Regions from separate parts of the Streptomyces sp. NPDC050534 genome, predicted to be linked through region 2. Evidence: riboswitches for the same ligand, from Rfam matches in the RefSeq annotation. Region 2 holds a riboswitch; each other region holds the start of a gene.
What was found. A riboswitch is a leader RNA that binds a small molecule or an ion and turns the genes downstream of it on or off. The one in region 2 is predicted to bind thiamine pyrophosphate.

Region 1 (4,024 bases), on a different contig from region 2:
GAGGAGCAGAGCGCGGGCTGACGGGCTGGCGGCGGGAACGGGCCGTAACGCTTCTGCGTGCGGCGGAGGGTTGCAGGAACGCTTCTTCGTGGGTGCGCCCACGCCAGGCGCGGCCGCCGCCGGCTCAGTGCTTGCGGCGCCGGCCTCTCCCCGATCGGGCCGCAGCGGGCGCTGCGGCGCCCGGCACCCTCCCCACGGCCGGCTCCGCCCCCGGACGGTCGGCCGCGACCACCAGCGCCGCGAGCAGCGTTGTGACCGGGACCGAGGCGACGAGGCCGATCGAGCCCACCAGCGTGCGCACGATCTCCTCCGCCACCAGCTCGCTGTTGGCGACCGTCCCCACGCCGCTCTGTGCGATGGAGAAGAGCAGCAGCAACGGCAGTGCGGCGCCCGCGTAGGCGAGGACGAGGGTGTTGACGACGGACGCGATGTGGTCCCGGCCGATGCGGATGCCGGCCCGGTACAGCCCTCGCCAGCCCATCGAGGGGTTGGCCTCGTGCAGCTCCCAGACCGCCGAGGTCTGGGTGACCGTCACATCGTCGAGGACGCCGAGCGAGCCGATGATGACGCCCGCGAGCAGCAGGCCGCTCATGTCGATCGACGGATACAGGCCGTGGATGAGGCCGGTGCTGTCGTCCGTGTTGCCGGTGAGCGCGGCCCAGCCGATGAACCCGGAGCCGAGCACACCGATCAGCACGAGCGAGAGCAGCGTGCCGAGCACCGCCACGGATGTACGGGCGGACAGGCCGTGGCACATGTAGAGGGCGAGCAGCATGATGGCGCTCGACCCGATCACCGCCACGAGCAGCGGGTTCGAGCCCTGGAGGATCGCGGGCAGGATGAAGAAGGTCAGCACCATGAAGCTGACGGCCAGCGCGACCAGCGCCATGAGACCGCGCATCCGGCCCACCACCACGACGGCGAGCGCGAAGATGCCGGCGAGCAGCGCCATGGGGAACCGGCGGTTCACATCGGTGACCGAGTACTGCAGGGCCTTGGGGGCGGAAGGCTCGTAGGCAGCCACGACCTTCTCGCCCCCGTGCAACTGCCGCGGCTGGTCCGGCTGCACGATCTCGGTGAACGTACGGCCCTTGTCCTTGCCGGTGTCGACGCGGATCGTCGCCTTCTTGCAGGTGCCCTTCTCCTGCTGCTGGCCGGAGGAGCCGGCGGTGCCGGAGGCGTCGCCGGCCGGGGCCTGGCCGGAGGCGTTCGCCGACTTGCAGCTCACGTCCACGACCTTGGTGACCGTCGCCTGCTGCGTCTGCCGGTCGAAGCCCACGCCGGTGCGCTGGTGGGCCGGGGCACCGCCGGGCCACAGCACCACGAGCCCGACCACCACGGCCGCGGTGAACGGGATGAGGACCGCCGCGATGACCTTGCGCAGGTGCTTGGAGACGGGCGCCGCCGGACCGTGGCTGTGCGAGTGACCGTGGCCGCCACCATGACCGCGGCCGGCATCGGAGCCGGGGCCATGGCCGGGCTCAGCATGGTGCTCGTGCCCACCACCAGGGCCGGCACCGGCATAAGCGCCGGGACCGCCGCCAGGACCAGCACCGGCAGAAGGACCGTCTCCATGGCCGCCGTGGGAGCCGTGCCCATGAGGCGGCTCCGGGGATGGATAGGGGTGCTGGCGTGTCGTGGTCACCGCCCGATCATCGCAAGAACGCCGGGGCCCCCTGTTCAGCTCGCCGGAATTGACGCTAGCGTGGAGGCACCTTTGCACACGCGGGAGCTCGGAGCACCGGGCTGAGAGGGCGCTGACCTCCGTCCCTGCGATGTTTCACGTGGAACATCACCGAAGTCGGGTGATGTTCCCCACGAGACGTCGACAGACGGATATCGCTGCGTCGACCGCCGAACCTGTTACCGGGTAATGCCGGCGTAGGGAGTAGGTCTCATGACCAACAAGGACGCACGCACGCCTGCCTCCAACCAGGACGAACTGCCCCTTCAGGGCGAACAGTCCGGTGAGCAGTCCGCGGAGGCCGGGAAGTCCATCGGCTGGCACAAGGCGTATGTCGAGGGCTCGCGCCCCGATCTGCGGGTGCCGGTCCGTCAGGTGCACCTCACCAACGGGCAGTCGGTCACGCTGTACGACACATCCGGCCCGTACACCGATCCGTCCACCCCAACCGACGTCCGCAGGGGGCTCCCCCCGCTGCGGGAGAACTGGATCGTCGCCCGCGGCGACACCGAGGAGTACGCGGGCCGCCCCGTCCGCCCGGAGGACGACGGCATCAAGCACACCTCGCCGCGCGGCGGGCTGCGCAACCTCGACGCGGTCTTTCCCGGACGTCCACGCCAGCCGCGGCGCGGACGCGAGGGTACGGCGGTGACCCAGCTCGCGTACGCGCGCCAGGGTGAGATCACGCCCGAGATGGAGTTCGTGGCACTGCGGGAGAACGTGGCGCCCGAGGTGGTCCGCGAAGAGATCGCGGCGGGCCGCGCGGTGCTGCCGGCCAACGTCAACCACCCGGAGATCGAGCCGATGATCATAGGCAAGCGGTTCCTGGTGAAGGTCAACGCCAACATCGGCAACTCCGCGGTGACGTCCTCCATCGAGGAGGAGGTCGAGAAGATGACCTGGGCGACCCGCTGGGGCGCCGACACGGTCATGGACCTCTCCACCGGCCGCAACATCCACACGACCCGTGAATGGGTGCTGCGCAACTCCCCCGTGCCCATCGGCACGGTGCCGCTCTACCAGGCCCTGGAGAAGGTCGACGGCCGGGCCGAGGAGCTCACTTGGGAGATCTACAGGGACACCGTCATCGAGCAGGCCGAGCAGGGCGTGGACTACATGACGGTCCACGCGGGCGTCCGTCTGCCGTACGTCCCGCTCACCGCGAACCGCAAGACCGGCATCGTCTCGCGCGGCGGCTCGATCATGGCCGCGTGGTGCCTCGCGCACCACAAGGAGTCGTTCCTGTACGAGAACTTCGAGGAGCTCTGCGAGATCCTCGCCGCCTACGACGTCACGTACTCGCTGGGCGACGGCCTACGGCCGGGTTCGATCGCGGACGCCAACGACGAGGCGCAGTTCGCCGAGTTGCGCACGCTCGGGGAACTCAACACGATCGCCAAGCGTTTCAACGTACAGACCATGATCGAGGGCCCGGGACACGTCCCGATGCACAAGATCAAGGAGAACATCGACCTTCAGCAGGAGATCTGCGATGAAGCTCCGTTCTATACGCTCGGCCCGCTGACCACGGACGTCGCGCCGGCGTACGACCACATCACCTCCGGTATCGGTGCCGCGATGATCGCCTGGTGGGGCACGGCCATGCTCTGCTACGTGACGCCCAAGGAGCACCTGGGCCTGCCCAACCGTGACGACGTCAAGACCGGCGTCATCACCTACAAGATCGCCGCCCATGCGGCCGACCTCGCCAAGGGGCACCCCGGCGCCCAGGATTGGGACGACGCGCTGTCCGACGCCCGCTTCGAGTTCCGGTGGGAGGACCAGTTCAACCTCGCTCTGGACCCGGACACGGCACGGGAGTTCCACGACGAGACCCTCCCGGCCGAGCCGGCCAAGACCGCCCACTTCTGCTCGATGTGCGGGCCGAAGTTCTGCTCGATGAAGATCAGCCACAGCATCACGGAGCGGTTCGGTGGTGCGGCGGCAGAGGGGGCGTCACCGGAGGAGGTCGCGGACGGGATGCTGCAGAAGTCGAAGGAGTTCGCGGCGAGCGGGAACCGGGTGTATCTGCCGATCGCCGATTGACGACGGACCCGGGAAGTGCGCCGGAGCTCTGCGAGGCAGGCTCCGGCGCCTGCGGGCAGTCGAGTTCGACGGACCTGTGACACGTATGCGGCAGTTCCGTTCCCGGTGGGGGCGTTGGGCGGGACAATGGCACCGGGCCCACATCCCCGGCTGGATCGTCCCTTGGCGGTTTGAGGCAAGGGGCGGAGGAGGAATGCGCGATGGCGCAGTGGGAGCGGGACGAACGACTCGCGAAAGCCTTCCTGGAGCTGGCCGACACCCTGGTGGAGGACTTCCACCTGGTCGATTTCCTGC
Region 2 (4,024 bases):
ACGCGGTCTCCCTCGCGCAGGGAGGTCGACGGCCACTGCGCGCGTGGGACGACGGTTTCGTTGAGGGCGGCGGCCACTCCGGAGGGGGCCGGGGTCAGCGTCCGCACGACGGTGTCGAGAGCGGTGCCGGAGGCGAACTGCCGGAGCTCCCCGTTGACGGAGATGTTCATGCGGGCTGCTCCACGCGCGCGAAGCGCCTCGGGGTGAACGGGCGGGCCTCGTCCGGCAGTTCGCCGGTGGCCAGGACGTGCGCCATGGCGTCGCCGGTGACCGGCGTGAGCAGCACGCCGTTGCGGTGGTGCCCGGTGGCCAGCAGCAGCCCCGGCAGCTCCGTCGGGCCGAGCAGGGGGGCGTTGTCGGGGGAGCCCGGACGCAGTCCCGCGCGCGTCTCCGTCAGCGGCAGCTCTGTGATGCCGGGGACCAGCTCGTGCGCGTCGCGCAGCAGCTCGTACACCCCGCCCGCGGTGACCGTCGTGTCCCAGCCGAGCTCCTCGGTGGTCGCGCCGATCACCAGCTCGCCGTTCTCGCGCGGCACCAGATAGACCTGGCTGCCGCGCACCACGGCGCGCACGGTACGGCTCAGGAAGGGCGCGAACCGCTGTGGCACGGTCAGGCGCAGCACCTGCCCCTTCACCGGCCGCACCGGCGGCAGCACCTCGTCCGGGACGCCGGGGAGCCGCCCGCTGAGGCTGCCGGCGGCCAGTACCACCTGGCCCGCGCCCAGCTCGGTGCCGTCCGCCGTGCTCACACCGGAGGCCCGGTCCCGTACGACGTGGAAGCGCTCGGCCCACTGGCGGTGGAAGACCACGCCCGCCCGCTCGCACGCGGCGACCAGCGCGCCTGCCAGCCGCCGCGGGTCGATCTGGTGGTCGCCGTCGACCCGGAGCCCGCCGCGCACGCCCGGCGCGAGCATCGGTTCCAGGCGCCGGCAGTCGCGGCCCGACAGCCACTCCGACTCCAGGCCCGACTCCCTTTGCAGGGCGTGCAGTTCGCGCAGATGGGCGCGGTCGTCGGCGTCCAGCGCGACGGCGAGTGTGCCGCACCGGCGGTAGCCGAGGTCGTGGCCGGTGAGATCGGTGAGCTCGGCCGCGAACTCCGGATAGCGGCCGGCCGAGGCCAGGTTCAGGCCGAGCAGGGTCTGCTCGCCGTAGTGCAGCTCGGTGACCGCGGCGAGCATCCCGGCGGCCACCTGCGCGGCCCCGCCCCCCGGTTCGGGGTCCACGAGGGCCGTCGCGAACCCGCGCTGCGCGGCGCGCCAGGCCGTGACCAGGCCGATGATTCCGCCCCCGATGACGAGGACGTCTGACGTACGTGACGGCATGGGCCTCCAGCCCCTCCCTTCGCCGGCATGACCCGGATCAGGTTCGTACGGTCGGAGGCCGCCAGCCTCCCTCTCAGCCCGGTGCGTCCGGGCTCCCGCGAGTGCTTGTACGTTGGCCACCCTAGCCCGACCCGTCGCACCTCTGTAAGGGAGCCCACCGTCATGCCGCGCTCGCTGGACGGCCTCGTCCTCGCCCCCGTCGCCGACCAGGCTCCAGGTCAGGTGGGTACCCGGACGCGGTTCACGTACCACGAGAAGGACGGCGGGGTCTGGGCCGAGTACGAGGGCGGGGACGTCGTAAGAGGTCATCTGGTGGGTACCCGGGCCGGTGACCGGCTGGACTTCCGGTACGTGCAGCTCAAGCGCGACGGGACGACGTCCTCGGGGCACTGCGTGTCCACGGTGGTGGAGCTGCCGGACGGGCGGGTGCGGCTGGAGGAGACCTGGGCGTGGGAGTCGCAGGCCGGCAGCGGCACCAGCGTTGTGGAGCAGGTCACTGAGTGAGCACGACTGCTGACTGACAATTTGTCAGTTGGCTAGGGTGATCAGGTGAGTGAGCAGACGCAGGAGACGGGCGGGCCGCCCGCGCGGCGCGTGGTCGTGGTGGGCGCCGGCATGGCCGGTGTGCAGTCCGCGGTGGCGCTGCGCGAACAGGGCTTCACCGGCCGCGTGACGCTGATCGGCGCCGAGCCCCACCAGCCGTACGACCGGCCCCCGCTGTCCAAGGCCGTCCTGCTCGGCAAGTCCGAGGGCTCCGCCTTCGACGTCGACTTCGAGGCGCTCGGCATCGAACTCCGGCTCGGGTGCGAGGTGCTGGGCCTGCGCCCCGGCGAGCACGAACTGGACACCGAGGCCGGCCCGGTCCCCTACGACGTCCTCGTGCTCGCCACCGGTGCCGAACCGATCCGGCTGCCGGGCACCGAGGGTGTCCCCGGCGTGCATCTGCTGCGCACCCTGGACGACGCCGAGCGGCTGCGGCCCGTGCTCGCCCGGCAGCACGACATCGTGGTGGTCGGCGCGGGCTGGATCGGCGCCGAGTTCGCCACGGCCGCGCGCGAGGCGGGCTGCGCGGTGACGGTCGTCGAGGCGGCGGACCGGCCGCTCTCGGGCGCGCTGCCGGCCGAGGTGGCCGCGCCGATGGCCGCCTGGTACGCCGACGCCGGCGTCGAACTGCGCACGCACGCGCGCGTGGAGCGCGTCGAGCCCGGCGCGGTCGTCCTGGACGACGGCTCGCGGCTGCCCGCGGGCGCGGTCGTGGTCGGCATCGGCGCGCGCCCCGCCACGGCCTGGCTGGCCGGCTCCGGCATCGAGCTCGGAACGCACCAGGAAGTCGTCGCGGACGCCCATCTGCGCACCTCGGCACCGGACGTCTACGCCGTCGGCGACTGTGCCTCCTTCCCCTCGGGGCGGTACGGCGAGCGCCTGCTGGTCCACCACTGGGACAACGCCCTCCAGGGGCCGCGCACGGTGGCCGGGAACATCGTCGGCGAGGCCACCGGTGCGCCCCCGGCGGTCTACGACCCCGTTCCGTACTTCTGGTCCGAGCAGTTCGGCCGTTTCGTCCAGTACGCCGGCCACCACGCCTTGGCCGACACGACCCTGTGGCGCGGCGACCCGACCGGGCCGGCCTGGTCGGTCTGCTGGCTGCGCGAGGGGCGTCTGGTGGGCCTGCTCGCGGTCGGCCGGCCCAGAGATCTGGCGCAGGGGAGGCGGCTGATCGAGGCCGGAACGCCGATGGACGCCGAGCGCATCGGGGATCCGGCCAGGCCCCTGAAGGCGGCCACGGCGTAACGCGGAACCCCCAGGTCGGGCCAGCCTGGCTTCCGACTGTCAGTGCGGGATGGCAGGCTTGATTCCGTGACCGAGATTGACGCAAAGACTGATGCTCTCGTCCCCGCCTGGCTCACCCTCCCCGACATCGCAGAGATGCTCGATGTCGAGGTGACGCGAGTGCGGCAGCTGGTCAAGGAGGGCCAGCTCATCGCCGTACGCCGTGGTGAGAACCGCGCACTGCACGTCCCCGCCGCCTTCATCGACGGGGACAAGGTCGTCAAGGGCCTGACCGGCACCCTGACGCTCCTGCGCGACGACGGCTTCACCGACGAGGAGATGCTCGAGTGGCTCTTCACTCCCGACGAGAGCCTGCCGGGCACCCCCGCCCAGGCCCTCAGCGAGAATCGAGGCACGGAGGTGAAGCGCCGCGCCCAGGCGCTCGCCGTCTGAGCCGAACTCGCTGATCCGAACACCGTCCGGCGTACGGGCCGGGGTCCGCGCGGGCCCAGGGCCGTGGTTCACTGCGGCCCGCAGCTCCGAAGCGTTCCCGCGGGCCCGCGGCCCGTACGCCACCGACAACGGGGGACACCCACATGCCCGGCACCGCAGCCACCGCACGCGCCCGCCTCACCGACGCCCGCGTCTACCTCTGCACGGACGCCCGCAGGCGCCAGGGTGATCTCCCGCAGTTCCTGGACGCCGTCCTGGCGGGCGGCGTCGACATCGTCCAGCTGCGCGACAAGGGCATGGAGGCGGGCGAGGAGCTGGAGCACCTCGAGGTCTTCGCCGACGCCTGCGCCCGCCACGGCAGGCTGCTCGCGGTCAACGACCGCGCGGACGTCGCCCATGCCGCCGGCGCCGACGTCCTCCACCTCGGCCAGGGCGACCTCCCGGTCCCCGCGGCCCGCGCGATCCTCGGCGGCGACGTCC
Region 3 (4,024 bases), on a different contig from region 2:
GAGTTCATCGAATGCCTCCAGCGCCCGGCCGCCGTGGGCGGCGCACTCCAGACCGGCGCGGACGCGCCAGGCGTCGGCGCTCAGCACCGCCACCGCGCCCACGACGGGCGTGAGGGCGAATCGCGCCTCGTGCAGCAGCCGCAGACCGTCCCGCTCGACGGTGCTCCACCAGCGCGCCTCGGCCCGCCACAGGTCGCCGGGCCGCTCGATGCACTCCAGTGCCCACTTGGCCGGCGGCGACAGGCGGGCGCGGAACTCGTCGAAGGCGGTCGCCCGCACCGCCGCCGTGCCGAGCAGCCGGGCCGCGTGCCGTGTGGCCGGCCGGCGACCGGCGACGAAGGTCTCACGAGCCCACAGCAGGGCCGCCTCGCCCGCCGCCCAGCGGGCGGCCGCGGGGAGGTTCGCCGCGGTGCGGGCGGCCGCCGACCACCGCATGGCGGTGATCATCGCCGCGGGCGCATCCGATCCGGGATCTCCCCACGGGGAGGCGGCGAGTTCGGCCCGCAGCTCCGCCGGACTGCCGGACCGGGACAGCCGGGGCCAGACCGTCGACAGCGCCCCCAGCCGGTACGGCGGTGGCTGCGGCGCGCCCGACATGGCGCGCAGCCGGTGCCGGGTGTTCGCGATCTCGAAGGGCGACGCGAGCAGGCGTACGGCGGCGGAGCCGGGCCGTGGCTGCCAGCCGGCCAGTACGCGCAACTGCCACACCAGGGCGTCCGTGACCGCCCGCTGGGCCTCGGCGATGCCTGCCTCGACGTCGAGCCCGCGGCGGTACGAGGTGGCGGCCAGCGCCCGCAGGGCGTCCGGCAGGCCGGGCGCCGTGGCCAGCCCGCGCGCCGTCGCGGGGCCGGCGCGGGCAGCGGCCATGGCCTCGGCCCGGGTCACCCCGGCGACCCATCCGGCGCTCACGACGATCCCTGGTCCCGTCCGTCCGGCTCCGCGCCGGGCGGCCCGGTCAGTTCGCGGACGGCCTGTGCCGTCAGGCGTGCGGCCAGGTCGTGGGTGCGGTCGAGCGCACGCTCACGCATCTCCGCCACGGCACGCGCAGCCTCGGTGTCGGCGCGGGCCGCCTCGGCGCGCGCCTCCTCGCCGAGCCGGGCGGCGGTCGCACGCCGGACTTCCTGGGCGCGTTCCCGCGCCGTCCCGACGATGCGCTCGGCCTGCCGCGCCGCCGTACGCCGACGTGCCGCGGCCTCCCGCGACGCCGCCTCCCGTACGGCGGCGGCCTCGGCGGCGGCGTCGTCCAGCAGGGCAAGCGGGGGCTCCAGTTCGGCCGCGAGTTCGGCGGACCGGTCGGCGGGTACGGCGCCGCCCACGGCGGGGCCGGGTGAACCGGCCGGCCGGAAGCGCGCGAGGAACTCGCGGAACCCAGGCATGACGAACCTCCGAGCCCGACCACGGCGTCCGCTGGTGGCCTGTTCTCACGCTACGAAAGGGGCGCGGCGGCCCACAGGGGCCGATTGACCTGCGGAAGGGGCCGGGCGGCCCTGTGCCTTTCGACGGCATGGGCGGGATGGTGAGCATAGGAGGCGCGTTGCGCGCGGACCACGGGAGGTTGCCATGAACGACCGTGACGCCCGGGAAGCAGGCGCGGCATCGGTGGAGGCACGCCGTTCGGTGCCCACCGCCGCCCCGAAACCGGCCGAGGAGTCCCGTCAGAACATGATGGTGCGCTATCTGCAGGCCATGGCCTCGCACGCGCACACCGAAGAACCGTCTCCTCCCGCGCGCACCATGACCGGCACCGCCCGGCATGACGTCACGCGTCCGGCGACGATCGCGGACCTCCAGATCAGCCACATCGCCAAGCGGACCGCGACCGGGGTCGCTCCCGACACGCCCTTCGCGGACGTCGCCCGCATGCTCGCCCGCGAGCAGCTGGGAGCCGTTCCCGTCGTGGACGCCGACCGACGCGTCGTCGGCGTGGTCGCCGAGTCCGACCTGCTGGCCAGGGCGGTCGCCCTGACCTCCGCGGACGAGCACACCGGCGCACTGGACAAGCTGCTCGGCCGCAGGTCGCGGGGCCTGGGCGCCGGCGTCACGGCCGCCACGCTGATGTCGACACCGGCACTCACCGTCCACCCCTGGACCCCGGTCGTCGAGGCGGCGCGTACCGCTGCCCGCTCCCGGATCAGGCAGGTGTACGTGATCGACCACAAGGGCCGCCTCGTGGGTGTCGTCAGCCGCAGCGAACTGCTGCACGCCCTGGTCCGGGACGACGCCGCCATCCGCGCGGAGGTCATCTCCCACGTCCTGCGGGACGAACTGAAGATCGATCCGGGCAGCGTGCACGTGCAGGTCCAACACGGCGTCGTCGTCCTCACCGGCTCCCTCGACGTGGACCTGGTGCCGCGGCTGACCGACGCGGTGGCACACATTCCGGACGTGCTCGAGGTGGCGGACCACCTCACAGCGGTCTGAGCCCGCGTACCCGCCCCGCACGCTCCACGGAAGCCCACGCCGACCAGGGAGGTCCGCGTCGACCAGCCCACCGAGGCGGGCGGCACGGACGTGGCGCCGGCGCCGGCGCCGGTCGAAGCGGTCGTCTCGCCTGCACCGTGCACAACACGCTGTGCCTGCCGCCACGGGTCGGCATCGGGCTGGAACCGCCGAAGCTCTGAGCGCGGCGCCGCGACGGGCCGGACGTCTCCACATCGGGGCCGACCGGCCCATGCCGGCGGCCCGTGCCGGACCTACGCTGAAAGCAGCCTGCGGGGCGAGCGAGGGAGCCCGTCCGGAACGGCCGCCTTCGACAAGGGAGTCACTGCCCCTGTCGGAAGAGGCCATCGACGGACGGACTGAGAGGCCGGAAGGTCACAGGACCGGACGGCGACCTCCAGCACCTGATCCGGACCATGCCGGCGAAGGGAGCCCACCTCGCAGGTTTCGTCATGTCCGCGAGGGGCTGTGGTGCGGCGGGCGCTGGGCAGGTCCGCCCCTTCCTACGGGCCGGGTGGCCCATGGCGGGTCCGGCTCCCGCGGCGAAACGTGGACGGGAGAGCCGTCCTACAAGCTGGGGGTCCGGTGCCGAGTCGTCTCACAGCGCGTGCCCCGGCCGCCCGTACCGCACGGGCGACGGGCACCGCCTCGCCGCATGACGCGTCCGCGACGCCGGTGCAACGGCTGCGTGCGGACGAGGTGTTCACCGCCTTCGGCGGGTCACCGCGTGGGCTGTCCACCGGTGAGGCGGGCGCGCGGCTGGAGACGTACGGTCCCAACGAGCTGCCCCGCCCGCGCCGCAAGGGCGTATGGCGGCGCTTCGCCGCCCAGTTCACCGACCTCTTCGCCCTCGTCCTGATCGCGGCGTCGGCGCTGACGTTCCTCGCCTACGCACTGCAGGATCCCCGCGACGTCGGCAATCTGCAGCTGGCCTTCGCGATCCTGGGCGTCGTGGTGCTGAACGCGGTGATCGGCTTCGCGCAGGAGTACTCGGCCGAGCGGACCGCCCAGACGCTGCAGGCCATGGTGCCGCACACCTGCCGGGTGCTGCGGGACGGGGAACGCCTGGAGCTGCCGTCCGCCGCGCTCGTGCCGGGCGATCTCGCCGTCCTGGAGGCGGGCGACGCGGTCCCCGCGGACTGCCGGGTCGTCGAGGCCCATGGCCTGTCGGTGAACAACGCACCGCTGACCGGGGAGAGTTCGTCGGTCGGCAGGGTCGGCGAGCCGACCGCGGCGGACACCGCCCTGGACTCCCGCAACTGCGTCTTCATGGGCACCACGGTGGTGGCCGGGTCGGGCAAGGCGGTCGTCTACGCGATCGGGGCGTCGACGGAGTTCGGAAGGATCTTCCGGCTCACCGACGAGGCCCCGCTCCAGAAGACGCCCCTGCAGCGCGAGGTCGCCGTCATGGCGCGGCGGGTGGCGGCGCTGGCCGTGGGGATCGGCGCGGGCATGTTCGCGCTGCGCCTGTGGACCGGGCAGCCTCTGGTGTCGGCCTTCGTGTTCGCGCTCGGGGTGATGGTCGCGCTGGTGCCGGAGGGGCTGCCCGCGACCCTGTCGGTGTCGCTGGCCATCGGGGTGCGGC
Region 4 (4,024 bases), on a different contig from region 2:
AAGCTGGACGATATGTTCGTCCAGCAGGAGCCACGCTTCGTGCAGCCAGTTTTCGGCAGTAGAGGTCGTTGGTGTACTCGTAGATGTCGTCGCTGTAGCCACGCTCGATGACGCTCACCAGGGCGGCCCACGCGTTCACCCTTCCAGCGACGGTGAATGCCGTCCGCCAGCCGCGCTGGCGCAACAGCTCTCCCACCTCGGTTTCAGCAGCCACGGGTGTGAGGCTCTCATGGTCAGCTCCTGGGGAAGCCGAGAATTTCGGGCAGTCTGTGGGCCGTCCGAAGGGGCTCAGCGGCGACGGACGACGACCACCAACGACAGGTGCCGTAGGTCACAGTCGCAGGTCACCCCAGTCGATCTGCGACACTGGTACCGCCATGCCAAAGCCCGGAGAACTCACTTTCGTCGCCCCCCGCGGAGCCAAGAAGCCGCCGCGGCATCTTGCCGATCTCACGCCTGCCGAGCGCAAGGAGGCTGTGGCCGAGGTCGGGGAGAAGCCGTTTCGTGCCAAGCAGCTCTCGCAGCACTACTTCGCGCGGTACGCGCACGACCCCGCGGAGTGGACCGACATCCCCGCGGGCTCGCGCGGCAGGCTGCAGGAGGCGCTGCTGCCGGACCTGATGTCGGTCGTACGGCATCTGTCGACCGACCAGGGCACGACCCGCAAGACGCTGTGGCGGCTGTTCGACGGGACGCTCGTCGAGTCCGTGCTGATGCGGTACCCGGACCGGGTCACCATGTGCATCAGCTCGCAGGCCGGCTGCGGGATGAACTGTCCCTTCTGCGCCACCGGCCAGGCGGGGCTGGACCGGAATCTGTCCGCCGCGGAGATCGTCCATCAGATCGTGGACGGGATGCGGGCGCTCAGGGACGGGGAGGTGCCCGGCGGGCCCGCCCGGCTCTCCAACATCGTCTTCATGGGGATGGGCGAGCCCCTGGCCAACTACAAGCGGGTCATCACGGCCATCCGTGCGCTCACCGATCCCGCCCCCGACGGGCTCGGGCTCTCCCAGCGCGGCATCACCGTCTCGACCGTCGGGCTCGTGCCGGCCATCCACCGCTTCGCCGACGAGGGCCTGAAGTGCCGGCTCGCGATCTCGCTGCACGCCCCCGACGACGAGCTGCGCGACACCCTGGTCCCCGTGAACACACGGTGGAAGGTGCGCGAGGTCCTCGACGCCGGCTTCGAGTACGTCGAGAAGAGCGGGCGCCGGCTCAGCATCGAGTACGCGCTCATCCGCGACATCAACGATCAGGCCTGGCGCGGCGACCGGCTCGGGCGGCTGCTCAGGGGCAAGCCCGTGCACGTCAACCTCATCCCGCTGAACCCGACGCCCGGGTCGAAGTGGACCGCCTCCCGGCCCGAGGACGAGAAGGCGTTCGTGGAGGCCATCGCCGCGCACGGTGTACCGGTGACTGTCCGGGACACCCGTGGGCAGGAGATCGACGGGGCCTGCGGCCAGCTCGCGGCCACCGAGCGGTAACCTGAGCCGGTACGAACACCCGTACAGAACACCCGTACACACATCTGCATATTCCGACAGGGGAGCGCCACAGCGCTGAGAGTGCGGCAACCGGGCCGCAGACCCTCTGAACCTTGCCCAGGTCATTCTGGGTAGGAAGTTCGGTGATCACTCAAGCTGTTGCGCCCTGCCCGGGAGCCGTCGGCCATGTCCGCCGGTCCCGGGCAGGGCCGCGTCTCTTCCTGGTCAGCCAGGAGGAATTCGGTGAACAACAACAGGAAGCTCGCGGCCGTGGTCGTGGGCCTCGGGCTCGTCACGCTGTCCGCCTGCGGGTCCTCGTCCGGCAACGGCGGCTCCGGCGGGTCCGGCGGCTCCAAGTCCGTGACCCTCGTCAGCCACGACTCGTGGGCCGTCTCGAAGAGCGTCCTCGCCGACTTCGAGAAGCAGTCCGGCTACAAGGTCCACGTCCTCAAGGACGGCGATGCCGGGCAGGCCGTCAACAAGGCCATCCTCACCAAGGACAACCCGCAGGGCGACGTCTTCTTCGGCGTCGACAACACCCTGCTCTCGCGGGCGCTCGACAACGGCCTCTTCCAGTCGTACGAGGCGAAGGGCTCCGACATGATCCTGCCGGAGTACCGGGTCGACCAGGCCAAGCACCGGGTCACGCCCATCGACTCCGGAGACATCTGCGTCAACTACGACAAGGCGTACTTCAGCAAGCACGGGCTGACGCCGCCGCAGTCGTTCGACGACCTGGTCAAGCCCCAGTACAAGAACCTCCTCGTCACCGAGAACGCCGCCACCTCCTCGCCCGGCCTCGGCTTCCTGCTCGGCACGGCCGCCAAGTACGGCGACGCCGGCTGGCAGGGCTACTGGAAGAAGCTCAAGGCGAACGGTGTGAAGGTCGTCGACGGCTGGGAGCAGGCCTACAACCAGGAGTTCTCCGGCTCCGCCGGCGGCAAGAAGGCCAAGGGCGACCGGCCGCTCGTCGTCTCCTACGCCTCCTCGCCGCCAGCCGAGGTCATCTACGCCGACCCGAAGCCGAAGACGGCGCCGACCGGGACGTCGTACGGCACCTGCTTCCGGCAGATCGAGTACGCGGGACTGCTCAGCAACGCCAAGAACACCAAGGGCGGCAAGGCGCTCCTCGACTTCCTGGTGACCAAGGAGTTCCAGGACGACATGCCGCTGAACATGTTCGTCTACCCGGTGCGGGAGGCCGCTCAGGTTCCGCCGGAGTTCCAGAAGTTCGGGCAGCCGGCCAAGGACCCGGAGAAGATGGCGCCCGGCAAGATCGCCGAGAACCGTGACCAGTGGGTCAAGTCGTGGACGTCACTCGTACTGCAGTAGCCGTCCGCGGCCGTCGCGCGGGGAGCGCGGCTCGGCTCGGTCTCATGGCCGTGCCCGTCGCGTTCTTCGCGCTGTTCTTCGCCTGGCCCGTGGCCGCGATCGTGGCGCGCGGGCTCAAGGTCGACGGATCCTGGCAGTTCGGCCGGATCGCGGACGTCGTCACGCAGTCCGACATCCGGCACGTCCTGTGGTTCACCACCTGGCAGGCGCTCGCCTCGACCGCGCTCACGCTGCTGGTCGCACTCCCCGGCGCCTACGTCTTCGCGCGCTTCGACTTCCCCGGCAAGCAGGTGCTGCGGGCCGTCGTCACCGTCCCGTTCGTGCTGCCGACGGTCGTCGTCGGCACGGCGTTCCTGGCGCTCGTCGGACGTGGCGGGCTCCTGGACGAGCTGTGGGGCGTACGGCTGGACACCACCGTGTGGGCCATCCTGCTCGCGCACGTCTTCTTCAACTACGCGGTCGTCGTACGGACCGTGGGCGGCCTGTGGGGCCAGCTCGACCCGCGCCAGGAGGAGGCGGCGCGGATGCTGGGCGCCTCACCGCTGAGGGCGTGGCGGAAGGTGACGCTGCCCGCGCTCGGGCCCGCCGTCGCAGCGGCCGCGCTCATGGTCTTCCTCTTCACCTTCACCTCCTTCGGCGTGGTGCAGATCCTGGGCGGGCCGACGTTCGCCACGCTCGAGGTGGAGATCTACCGGCAGACGTCCGAGATCTTCGACCTCTCCACGGCCGCGGTGCTCACCATCGTCCAGTTCGTGGCGGTGGGCGCGATCCTCGCGGTGCACGCCTGGACCGTACGGCGGCGGGAGAGCGCCCTGCGGCTGGTCGACGCGTCCGTGACCGCGCGGCGGCCGCGCGGGGTGCGGGAGTGGGGGCTGCTCGCCGGCGTCCTCGCCACCGTCGCCGTGCTGCTCGTGCTGCCGCTCGCCGTGCTGGTGCAGCGGTCGCTGGACGCCCCGGGCTTCGGCTACTACCGGTCGCTGACCCACGAGGACGGCGGCACCTTCCTCGTCCCGCCGATCGAGTCGATCGCCAACTCCCTGCAGTACGCGGCCGCCGCCACCGCCATCGCCGTGCTGATCGGCGGTCTCGCCGCCGCGGCCCTCGCCCGCCGGGACGCGGGCCGGCTGGTGCGCGGCTTCGACGCGCTGCTGATGCTGCCGCTGGGCGTGTCCGCGGTGACGGTCGGCTTCGGCTTCCTGATCGCCCTC

Region 1: it holds a riboswitch for thiamine pyrophosphate, as region 2 does, so the genes downstream of both, thiC (phosphomethylpyrimidine synthase ThiC) here and thiO (glycine oxidase ThiO) in region 2, are expected to answer to the same signal.
Region 3: it holds a riboswitch for thiamine pyrophosphate, as region 2 does, so the genes downstream of both, ACIBN2_RS04320 (cation-translocating P-type ATPase) here and thiO (glycine oxidase ThiO) in region 2, are expected to answer to the same signal.
Region 4: it holds a riboswitch for thiamine pyrophosphate, as region 2 does, so the genes downstream of both, ACIBN2_RS43095 (thiamine ABC transporter substrate binding subunit) here and thiO (glycine oxidase ThiO) in region 2, are expected to answer to the same signal.

Annotation. Positions count from the first base shown of each region.
Region 1 is NZ_JBITHF010000008.1:461,133-465,156, forward strand. It holds gene ACIBN2_RS27510 (SsgA family sporulation/cell division regulator) at 1-21, shown strand, start outside; gene ACIBN2_RS27515 (YibE/F family protein) at 125-1,645, opposite strand; TPP riboswitch at 1,716-1,905, shown strand; gene thiC (phosphomethylpyrimidine synthase ThiC) at 1,898-3,730, shown strand; gene ACIBN2_RS27525 (GAF and ANTAR domain-containing protein) at 3,931-4,024, shown strand, end outside.
Region 2 is NZ_JBITHF010000013.1:212,281-216,304, reverse strand. It holds gene thiS (sulfur carrier protein ThiS) at 1-170, opposite strand, end outside; gene thiO (glycine oxidase ThiO) at 167-1,321, opposite strand; TPP riboswitch at 1,319-1,430, opposite strand; gene ACIBN2_RS36355 (hypothetical protein) at 1,484-1,825, shown strand; gene ACIBN2_RS36350 (NAD(P)/FAD-dependent oxidoreductase) at 1,871-3,112, shown strand; gene ACIBN2_RS36345 (Rv2175c family DNA-binding protein) at 3,179-3,544, shown strand; gene thiE (thiamine phosphate synthase) at 3,688-4,024, shown strand, end outside.
Region 3 is NZ_JBITHF010000001.1:933,045-937,068, reverse strand. It holds gene ACIBN2_RS04335 (hypothetical protein) at 1-909, opposite strand, end outside; gene ACIBN2_RS04340 (V-type ATPase 116kDa subunit family protein) at 1-8, opposite strand, end outside; gene ACIBN2_RS04330 (hypothetical protein) at 906-1,376, opposite strand; gene ACIBN2_RS04325 (CBS domain-containing protein) at 1,561-2,421, shown strand; TPP riboswitch at 2,745-2,887, shown strand; gene ACIBN2_RS04320 (cation-translocating P-type ATPase) at 3,025-4,024, shown strand, end outside.
Region 4 is NZ_JBITHF010000020.1:92,805-96,828, reverse strand. It holds gene ACIBN2_RS43105 (hypothetical protein) at 1-102, opposite strand, end outside; gene rlmN (23S rRNA (adenine(2503)-C(2))-methyltransferase RlmN) at 378-1,484, shown strand; TPP riboswitch at 1,533-1,640, shown strand; gene ACIBN2_RS43095 (thiamine ABC transporter substrate binding subunit) at 1,728-2,816, shown strand; gene ACIBN2_RS43090 (ABC transporter permease) at 2,861-4,024, shown strand, end outside.